DNA from 3 places in the Janthinobacterium sp. C22 genome. Region 2 is predicted to be linked to each of the others. Evidence: predicted binding sites of a transcription regulator. Region 2 holds the regulator's gene; each other region holds the start of a gene.

Region 1 (3,270 bases), 1.3 Mb from region 2:
CACGGAATTCAACCTGCTGGAAGTGCTGGTGCGCCATGCCGGCAAGCCCGTGAGCAAGAATCAACTGTCCGAACTGGGCCTGGGCCGGCCCATGGCCCGCTTCGACCGCAATATCGACGTGCACTTGAGCAGCCTGCGCCGCAAACTGGGCACCCTGGCTGACGGCCGCTCCTGCCTGCAGACCGTGTACCGTCTCGGCTACCAACTGATCAAGGAGTAAGCGTGGGGCGCCTGTTCTGGAAGTTCTTTCTGTGCATCATGCTGGCGCAGGTGACGGCCACCATCGGCATCGGCGGCACGTTCTGGCTGAAAAACCGGGCGGCGCAGCAGGAGCGGGCCCTCGACATCGACACCAGTCCGCCCGCGCAAATGATCATCGAGGCCGCCAGCGCCACCCTGGAAGCGGGCGGCAGCGAGGCCTTGCGGCAATTTCTGGGCAAGCTCGAGCGCATGCGCGTATTTGCCGTCGATGCGCGCGGACACGAACTGATGGGCCGCGCGGTGCATCCCGCCATGCTGAGCAAGGCGCGCGCCATGCTGGAGCAGAGCCAGCCCCATCCCGTCGTGCGCACGGTCACCGGCAGCGACGGCCAGCGCTATCTGCTGTTCCTGCCCTCGTCCGAACGCTTCCGCAATGCCGAGGCAGGCGCCGCGCGCGACACCCTCAATGCCGTCACCCTGAGCGGCCCGCGCGCCATGGGACCCGGTCCACGGCCCAGCGAAGCGGGCACTGCGCCGCCACGCGGCGAATTCGGCCGCGGCATGCCGCCCGGCCCGCGCATGGACAGTCCCTACCGCACCTTCATTCCCCTCGGCGCCGCCATCGCCGCCAGCCTGCTGTTCGCCTTCTTGCTGGCCTGGTATTTTGCGCGCCCCATCCGCGACCTGCGGCAGGCGTTCGAGGCCGCCTCGCACGGCAACCTGGCGCCCCGTTTTCACGCCAGCGGCAAGCGCGGCGACGAGTTGACGGACCTGGGCCGCGATTTCGACCGCATGACGGGCCGTTTGCGCCATCTCATGGAGAGCCAGACGCGCTTGCTGCATGACGTCTCGCACGAACTGCGCTCGCCGCTGGCGCGCCTGCAGGCCGCCATCGGCCTGGCGCACCAGCAGCCGGACAAGATGGACGCCTCGATGCAGCGCATCGAACGCGAAAGCGAACGCATGGACAAGCTGATCGGCGAGCTGCTGACCCTGTCGCGGCTGGAAGCCGGTGCCGGCTCCCCGCTCAGCGAAGACGTCGACATTGCCGAGCTGCTGCACGACATTCTGGAAGACGCCCGCTACGAAGCGAAGGCGCGCCAGGTGGACATCGCCCTGGAGGGCGACGCAGCCAGCGCCGACGCCGCTGTCACGGGCCGGCCCGAACTGCTGGCGCGCGCCGTGGAGAACGTGGTGCGCAATGCCGTCAAGCATAGTTCCGATGGCGGCACGGTGGAAGTAAAGCTGTCGCGCCTGCATGACGGCAGGCAGGATCTGCTGCGCATCGCCGTGCTGGACCGCGGCCCCGGCGTGGCCAGCGCCGACCTGGCCAGCATTTTTGAACCCTTCTTCCGCGCCAGCAACACCCAGCACAGCACGGACGGCCACGGCCTGGGCCTGGCCATCGCCCAGCACGTCATCGGCGCCCATAGCGGCCGCATCGGCGCCAGCTTGCGCAGCGGTGGCGGGCTGTGCGTGGAAATGTTGTTGCCCGTCAAAACGCCAGGCTGAGCTGCCGCGAGCCTGCCGACGGGAATTGCCAGCGACCTGCCTACGCCTGGGTATCGATGATGCTGCCCAGGGTCGACGCGCTTGACCTGGCGGGACTGGACGCCGACTCGGCGCTGCTGGCCGCCTGAGAATCGTCTTGCGCCGCCTGCTGCGCGGCAGCAGCTTGCAACTGAGCAATTTGCGCCTGCAAGGCCTGGATTTGCTGCGCCAGCTGCTGCTGCAGCTTTTGCGACGCCTCCGTCTGCTCGCCCTTCTGCGACTCCGTCAACTGCTTTTGCGCCGCCGTGATCTGCTTTTGCAGCGCCGCGATCTGCGCACTGCTGCCCGCACTGGCGCCACTGGCCGCGCTGACTGCGCTGCCGGAACCGATTGCCGCTACCATACTGCCTCCTTGATCATTCAATACCTTATTATCGGCGCGCAAGGTACTCAATACAGGGCGGCAAGTGTAAAGGCGGGTAAAGGCATGTAAAGACGCCGCGCACACCATCCGATTGCACACCAGCAAGAAAAACTGGCACACTGGCGCTTCCTGCCTTGACCACGATCCATGATGATGACGCCCCTGCTGCCCGCCCTGCCCGACCTCGTGCCCCGCCTGCGCTGCGGCATGATCGAGTTTCCTGTCCACCACATGCGCGGCGGCACATCGACGGGCCTGGTCTTGCATGCAGCTTCCGTGCCGGCCGAACAGACGCTGCGCGAGGAATTGCTGCGCCACCTGATGGGTGCGCCCCAGTCCGGCCGGCAGCCGGGCAACCGGCAAATCACGGGCCTGGGACGGGGCGCGCCCACCAGCAACAAGGTCTTCCTCGCCGGGGTGGAACAGCATGCGGGCCAGCCGCGCCTGGTCAGCACCCTGGCGCAGCTGGCGGGCGAGCACGGCGATATCGACTGGAGCGTGAACTGCGGCAATATGTCGTCCGCGCTGCAACTGTGGGGACTGGACAGCGGCGTGATCGAGGCCCTGGCCATCGGCGCGCACGACGTCGATATCCGCAACACCAACACGGGCGTCATCACCACCTCGCGCATGGCGCGCGAACTCGATGGCAGCTTTACGGCCGCCAGCATTCCTGGCGTGACCGGCAGCTTCCCCCGCGTGGACCTGTTCCTGCGGCAGCCGGCCGGCGCCAAGACGGGCAAATTACTACCAACAGGCAATGCGCAGGATGTGGTGCACGGCTATGCGGTCTCGTGCGTGGACGTGGCCGTGCCCATGGTTATCGCGCTGGCGAGCCAGTTCGGCAAGACGGCGCGCGAGTCCATCGCGGAACTGGAAGCGGATACCGCGTTCATGCAGGCGATCCGCCAGGTGTGGAGCGCGGCGGGACTGCTGATGGGCTTGCGCAAGCGCGATGGCCGGTTGATGACCTTGGAAGAGCTGGAACGTAGCGAAACCATCCCCAAGTTCTGCATCGTGGGACCAGCCGTGGGAGAGGGAAATATTGCGGTGCGTTACTTCACGCCGCAATCGGGCCACGCCTCGCTGGCCGTTTCGGGCGGCTGCTGCCTGGCGGCCGCCTGCCTGATACCGGGCACGGTGGCGCATGCGCT
Region 2 (3,270 bases):
CACGGACGCCTACCGTATCGGCGCGCACGAACAGCTGCGCATCTATGGCAAGATCCTCGGCGTGATGGTGCATTCGGTGAAGGATGAGGCGGACTTGCGCATCGCCCTGAAGGAACTCAAGAACAAGCACACGGTGCTGATCGATACGGTGGGCGTGAGCCAGCGCGACCAGATGGTGACGGAACAGGTGGCCATGCTGTCGGGCGCCGGCGCCGACGTGAAACGCCTGCTGTGCCTGAACTCCACGGCGACGCAGGAAACGCTGAACGAAGTGGTGCGCGCCTACCAGGGCAGCGGCCTGGCCGGCTGCATCATGACCAAGCTCGATGAAGCGGCCTCGATCGGCAATGTGCTCGACGTGGTGATCCGCCAAAAGCTGAACCTGTTTTATGTGTCGAACGGCCAGCGCGTGCCGGAAGACCTGTACCTGGCCGACCGCGGCTACCTGATCGACCGCGCCTTCAAGCTCAAGCGCGATGCGGCGGCGACGCAGTTTTCCGATGCCGAACTGCCGCTGCTGATGGCGCAGGCGGCCGCCCGCAACCACGAAGCGCGCGGGGTGCACCTTGGCTAATTTCGATTTCGACCAGGCCGAGGGCTTGCGCCGCATGCTGGCCGGCCCGCAGCCGCGCGTCATGACGTTCCTCTCGGCCACGCCGCAGGACGACAAGGGCGCCATGCTGGTCAACCTGGGCGCTTCGCTCGTCTACGGCGGCAATGACGTGCTGCTGCTCGACGCCAGCGGCGGCGGCGACGGCGTGGCGGCACGGCTGGGACTGGCCCACGGCGCCAGCCTGCGCGACGTGGCGCGCCAGCAGTGCGGCTTGAACCAGGTCATCCACCAGGTGCCGCAAGGCTTCGGCGTGGCCAGCCTGGGCGCGCGCAACCACCTGATGGACAGCATGGACTATGCGGGCGAGGACGAACTGCGCCGCCTGGGCAAGACCTTCGAGGTGCTGGCGCGCCAGAGCGGCATCGTGCTGGTCGACGGCGTCGTGGCAGACGAGGGCGATTGCTTCCCCGTGCCCTTGATGGCCTCGTCGGATATCGTGGTGCAAGTGTCGACCAGCGCCACCTCGATCAAGGCCGCGTACTGCCTGATCAAGCGCCTGAGCCAGGAACTGGGACGCCGGCCGTTCGGCATTCTCGTCACCGGCGCTTCCGAATCCGAGGCAAAAGTGGTATACGATAATATGGCGCAGGCGGCGAGCCGCTACCTGGCCGTGAAGCTGACCTCGATGGGTTCGGTGCCTGCCGATGAATATCTGCACCGCGCGGCGCGCCTGGGCCGCAGCGTGGTCGATGCGTTTCCGCTGGCGGGCGCCTCGGTGGCGTTTCGCGGACTGGCCGAGCGGCTGGCCCGTTCGGCGGCGCCGGTGCTTGGCGGCACCTTGTACCAGACGGGGAGCCCGCACCAGTTCAGCGCCTGACACCAACCGTAGCACCAGATAAGACGAGAAAACAATAAGCAGCCTATGTACACGGTCAAAGGGAAATCGAACAAGGACTATTTGCTGACGGAGCACATTCCGCTGGTGAAGCGTCTGGCGCACCATATGAAGGCGAAATTGCCGCCTTCGGTCGAGGTCGATGACCTGATCCAGGCCGGCATGATCGGCTTGCTCGATGCCATTAGCCGCTATGAAGAGACGCATGGCGCGCAGTTCGAGACGTATGCCGTGCTGCGCATCCGCGGCGCCATGCTCGACGAATTGCGCACCAGCGACTGGCTGCCGCGCAGCATGCGCCAGAACATGCGCAAGATCGAAGAGGCGATGAGCACCTTGCAGCAGCGCCTCGGCCATCCGCCGACCGAGTCGGAAGTGGCCAAGCTGCTGAAAATGTCGCTGGCCGACTACCAGGAAATGCTGGGCGACGGCGGCGGCCACCAGCTGGTGTACTACGAAGACTTTCATGACCCGGACGGCAATGACAGCTTCCTCGACCGCCACTGCGTGGACGAGGACAGCGACCCCTTGCGTTCCCTGCTCGATACCGATTTCCGGCAATCCGTGATCGATGCCATCGACGCGCTGCCGCCACGCGAGAAAATACTCATGGGCCTGTATTACGAAGAAGAGCTGAACCTGAAGGAGATCGGCGCGGTGATGGGCGTGTCCGAATCACGCGTCTCGCAGCTGCATACCCAGGCCGTCGCGCGCCTGCGCGCAACCTTGAGGGAGCAGGCGTGGACTGGTCCAGCGTAATCGGGCTGGCGCTGGCGCTGGCGGGCCTCTTGGTCGGCCAGGCACTGGAAGGCGGCAAGATGGCCTCCCTGCTGCAGCCGGCTGCCTTCGCCATCGTCATCATCGGCACCTTCGGCGCCGTGCTGCTGCAGACGCGGCTGCGCACTTTTGTGCGTGGCCTGGAAATGCTGCGCTGGGTCTTCCTGCCGCCGGCCGACACCCGGGCCGCGCTGGCGCGCGACATCGGACTATGGAGCCTGACGGCGCGCCGCGACGGCCCGCTGGCGCTCGAGCGCCTGATGGAAAACACGGCCGACCGCTTCAACGCCAAGGGCTTGCGCATGATCGTCGACGGCATCGCGCCCGACAAGCTGCGTCAGCTGCTCGACGTGGAGATTACCGCCTACGAACTGGCCGAGCGCCAGGCCGTCAAGGTGTGGGAATCGGCGGCCGGCTATTCGCCCACCATCGGCATCCTGGGGGCCGTGCTGGGCCTGATCCACGTGATGGAAAACCTCACCGACCCGAGCAAACTGGGCAGCGGCATCGCCGTCGCGTTTGTCTCGACGATTTATGGCGTCGGCCTGGCCAATCTGCTGTTCCTGCCGGTGGCCAATAAACTCAAGGCCATCGTCTCGCGCCGCGTGGTGCAGTATGAAATCACGGCCGCCGTGCTGTACGACATCGCCACGGGCGACCATACGCGCATCATCGAAGAGCGCGTCTCCAGCCTGCTTCACGAGCACTGAGCGAGCACTGAGCATGATGCGGCGCGCGCGCAGGAAGTATGACGAGGAACCGGACAACCAGGACCGCTGGCTGATCTCGTACGCCGACTTCATCACTTTGCTGTTCGCGTTTTTCGTCGTCATGTATGCGATCTCGCAAGTCAATGAAGGCAAATACCGCGTCTTCCAGAACGCCATCGGCCAGGCCTTCAGCCTGGAAAAGGGCGCGCCGCCCATCATCATGGAAGCGCCGCAGGCCATTCCGCTGCCGAATCCCGCCCTGAAACGCCGCACGGAAGCCATCCGCCGCGAGCGCGAACACATGACGCGCCTGGCGCAGGACCTCACATCGACCC
Region 3 (3,270 bases), 2.9 Mb from region 2:
CCGCTGCGCTGCGCCCGCCGCCACTGCGCCGCGCCACGGCGCCCGTGGCCGCCTGTGCGCCGCAGGCGGATGCGGGGCAGGCGGCGGCATGCGTGGCGCTGGACGAGAAAAATACGGCCTTGAATGAAAAGCTCGGTGAACTGGAAGGCAAGATCGGCGTCTTGCAGCAGGCGTTGGCCCTGCCTGCCGCCGCCACGGCCGCCGTGCCGCCCGCTGCCGCGCCAGCCGTGGCGGAAGCGCCCCATGCCAAGCCCAAACCCCTGCACGCGGCGCCTGCGGCCGACAAGGAAAAGAAATCGGGCGGCAACGGCTTGCTGTGGCTCGGTATCGGCACTGTGCTCTTCCTGCTGCTGACGGCGCTCATCGTGTATGCCGTGCGCAAGCGCAGGCAAGCGGCGGAGCCGGGTGCGCCGTCGAAATACTGGGTCTTGCTGCGCAAGCCGTTCGGCCGCAGGAAGAAGAAGGAGGTGCCCGTGTTGACGGAGGCGGTGGAGGAAGGGGCGGCCGAGCCGGAAGCGGAGCCGTTCTCGCGTTAAATTGTGTGCGGGGCCGTGCTAAAAATTGATATAAAAAAAGATATTCAAAAAAGACAGAAAATGTACGTCTCTCGTGTTGCCTATTTTTTAAAGATGGTGATATGATTAATTCAGTGGACTTGCTCTACGACAAAACAGCCCCAGCCTGGCGCAGTCACCAACGATAGTGTGGCGCGGCAAACCAGGTGTAGCGTTGCATAAACGCCTGGGTCTGGAAGCGGTTTGCGATGCCGACGATGTGCTCGCGAACGCCGGATGCAACCGGCAGCGAGGCGACGCCAGGAGATACCTGGGGCTCGCCTTCCACATTCCCCACCTTGCTTTTTGAGCGCCGCAGATGGCGCGCTCGATGTCAGGGTGATAGACGTAAAAAGCACCCGCGGGTGCTTTTGTCGTTTCTGGCGCGGCGACTTGCTTGCCTCTTGGCTTACATGCGGGCGCGCGAACCTGGCATGGCGTTCGACAGCTGCGTCATCCACGGTTCCGTGATGGCGCGGATTTCGCGGTCATTGGCCAGGATTTGCTTGAGCAAGTCGATCTTGCGCAGGCGCGAGGCGCCGGCCAGGGCAGGTACCTTGCCCGCCATGGTTGCGCTGGCGGCGCTGGCGCACTGGTTTTCCAGGGCATCCAAGTCATTCCAGTCGCTCGAACGTGCGGCCACGACCATTTTATTGGTCATTCCTGCAATATTTTCATACATCGAGAGAACGTCGTTGGAGGTCATGAGCACACCCGTAACTAGTGAATGGATTACCGCTTGTCCAGATTAACGGCGGGTCCAACGGGAACTTGAGGGTGTTTTTGAAAAAAATGAAAATAATTTGGATGTTTTCTGGCTGGCCGCCGGCATCGTCCGCAAACCCCCATGGATGCCGGGGTGGCGATGCCGGCAGCGGTGGATTTATTTGACGAGTTCTTCCAGTCCTGCGCTCAGTTCGGCCGGCGGCGGCATCCTGTCGACCAGCACGGACGGTGGCAAACCGAGCGCTTCGGCCACCTCGTTGGGATAGCAGGCGATGATTTCTTCATTGCTCAAGGCATTTTCCTCGATGCGCGCGCGCCAGGCGGCCAGGTGGATGATGGCGGCCAGGCGGTTCAAGGGTGCCTTGGCCAGCGGATCGGGAAAGGCGGCGATGGCCTCGGCAAAGGCGGGCGGAAACTTCCAGCGGCGCGCCAGTTCGGCGCCCACCTGCGCATAATCGTAGCCCAGCGATACCCGTTCCGCGTCGAGCCGGCGCGCATCGAGCGGCGGGGCAATCTTGTCGAGCTGCATGGCTTGCTCGGGCATGGCGGCGTGGATCACCAGTTGCCCGATCGCATGCATCATGCCGATGGTGAAGGCCAGGTCCTGGTTGTCGCCCGTCTGCCTCGCGATCCAGCGGGCCGACACGGCGCTGTGCAGGCTGTAGCGCCAGAATTGCGGTAAATTCAGGCCCGGCACGGCCTTGAAACCGCTGACGAGGCCGGAACTGATGACAAGAGTGCGCACGGTAACAAAACCGAGCATCAGCACGGCGTCTTCCACCGTGCCGATGCTGCGCGAGACGTGGTAATAGGCCGAGTTGGCCAGCCGCAGCAGCTTGGCGCTCAAGGCCGGGTCCGCTCCCAGCTGGCGCGCGATGTCTTCGGTGGCGATGGCGGGGTTGTCGAAACTGCGCACCAGTTCATCGACGATCTTCGGGGCGGCAGGCAGGGCGTGGGGATGCTGGAACAGCGCTTCCAGTTGCATGGCAATCTCCTTGGCGTTCGCGCGGTACGGCGTGCGGTCGTGCCACTATATGCCGATTTTTTGTCCACATGCAAAAAAGTTAGGGGACGCTTTTTCACCTAAAAAGGCAGGATTTTCAGGGTATGATTTTGGCTATTACATCGAAAGGATCGTCATGCACGGTTTGCGTTTTTCCTGGTCCCGGACACCAGTCCAGGCCGCCATCATCCTCGCCCTGGCCGGCGTCTCGCTGACCGGTTTGCCTGCCCAGGCGCATGGCCAGCAAGCGGCCGCCAGCGCCGCCGCCCCCGCTGCCGCGCAGGTCTTGCCCGGCGATGATTTCTACGATTACGTGAATGGCGACTGGCTGCGCAGCACGGATATCCCTGCCGACCGCAGCAGCTGGGGCTCGTTCGCCATGCTGGCCAACGCCACCAACGAGCGCATCATCGGCCTCGTCGAAGGCCTGGCGGCGGCGCCGCAGGCGGATGCGGGCGCGCGCCAGGTCAGCGATTTTTACCGGTCCTGGATGGATGAAGCGGCTATCGAAGCGAAAGGCTGGGCGCCGATCAAGCCGCTGCTCAGGAAGATCGACGGCATACGCGACCGGGCAGGGCTGGCCCGCGCGCTGGGCGAGAGCCTGCGCGCCGACGTCGACCCGCTCAACGCCACCAATTTTTATACGGAAAACCTGTTCGGCCTGTGGGTGGCGCAAGACTTGAACGACACCACGCGCAACGTGGCCTACCTGCTGCAGGGCGGACTGGGCTTGCCCGACCGCGCGTTCTACCAGAGCGACAGCGCGCGCATGCAGGGCTTGCGCGCGGGCTACCAGGCGCATATCGCCGCCATGCTCCAGCAGGCCGGCTACCGCGATGCGCCGGCCCGCGCCGCGCGCGTGTTTGCGCTGGAACAACAAATTGCCGCCAGTCACGCCAGCCGCGAGGATTCGGCCGATGTCGCCAAGGGCAATAATGCGTGGCGTGCCGCCGACTTCGCCAGCAAGGCGCCGGGACTCGACTGGAA

The links. Region 2 encodes FliA, which starts transcription of late flagellar genes. Its sites were predicted from a motif close to CTAAAGTTTNNNNNNNNNNNGCCGNTA; they were not measured.
Region 1: the regulator FliA is predicted to act here: its motif matches at 2,125-2,151, upstream of ACRHIG_RS15645 (FlxA-like family protein).
Region 3: the regulator FliA is predicted to act here: its motif matches at 1,304-1,330, upstream of ACRHIG_RS27710 (flagellar protein FliT).

Annotation. Positions count from the first base shown of each region.
Region 1 covers NZ_CP193659.1:3,355,909-3,359,178, reverse strand. Annotated here, with positions in the region: gene ACRHIG_RS15655 (response regulator transcription factor) at 1-220, shown strand, start outside; gene ACRHIG_RS15650 (sensor histidine kinase) at 223-1,713, shown strand; gene ACRHIG_RS15645 (FlxA-like family protein) at 1,754-2,095, opposite strand; gene ACRHIG_RS15640 (PrpF domain-containing protein) at 2,267-3,270, shown strand, end outside.
Region 2 covers NZ_CP193659.1:2,104,473-2,107,742, forward strand. Annotated here, with positions in the region: gene flhF (flagellar biosynthesis GTPase FlhF) at 1-574, shown strand, start outside; gene ACRHIG_RS09720 (MinD/ParA family ATP-binding protein) at 567-1,430, shown strand; gene ACRHIG_RS09725 (RNA polymerase sigma factor FliA) at 1,476-2,207, shown strand; gene ACRHIG_RS09730 (flagellar motor protein) at 2,189-2,935, shown strand; gene motD (flagellar motor protein MotD) at 2,952-3,270, shown strand, end outside.
Region 3 covers NZ_CP193659.1:5,884,515-5,887,784, reverse strand. Annotated here, with positions in the region: gene ACRHIG_RS27720 (type IV pilus assembly protein FimV) at 1-536, shown strand, start outside; gene ACRHIG_RS27715 (hypothetical protein) at 691-843, opposite strand; gene ACRHIG_RS27710 (flagellar protein FliT) at 964-1,236, opposite strand; gene ACRHIG_RS27705 (HDOD domain-containing protein) at 1,438-2,265, opposite strand; gene ACRHIG_RS27700 (M13 family metallopeptidase) at 2,420-3,270, shown strand, end outside.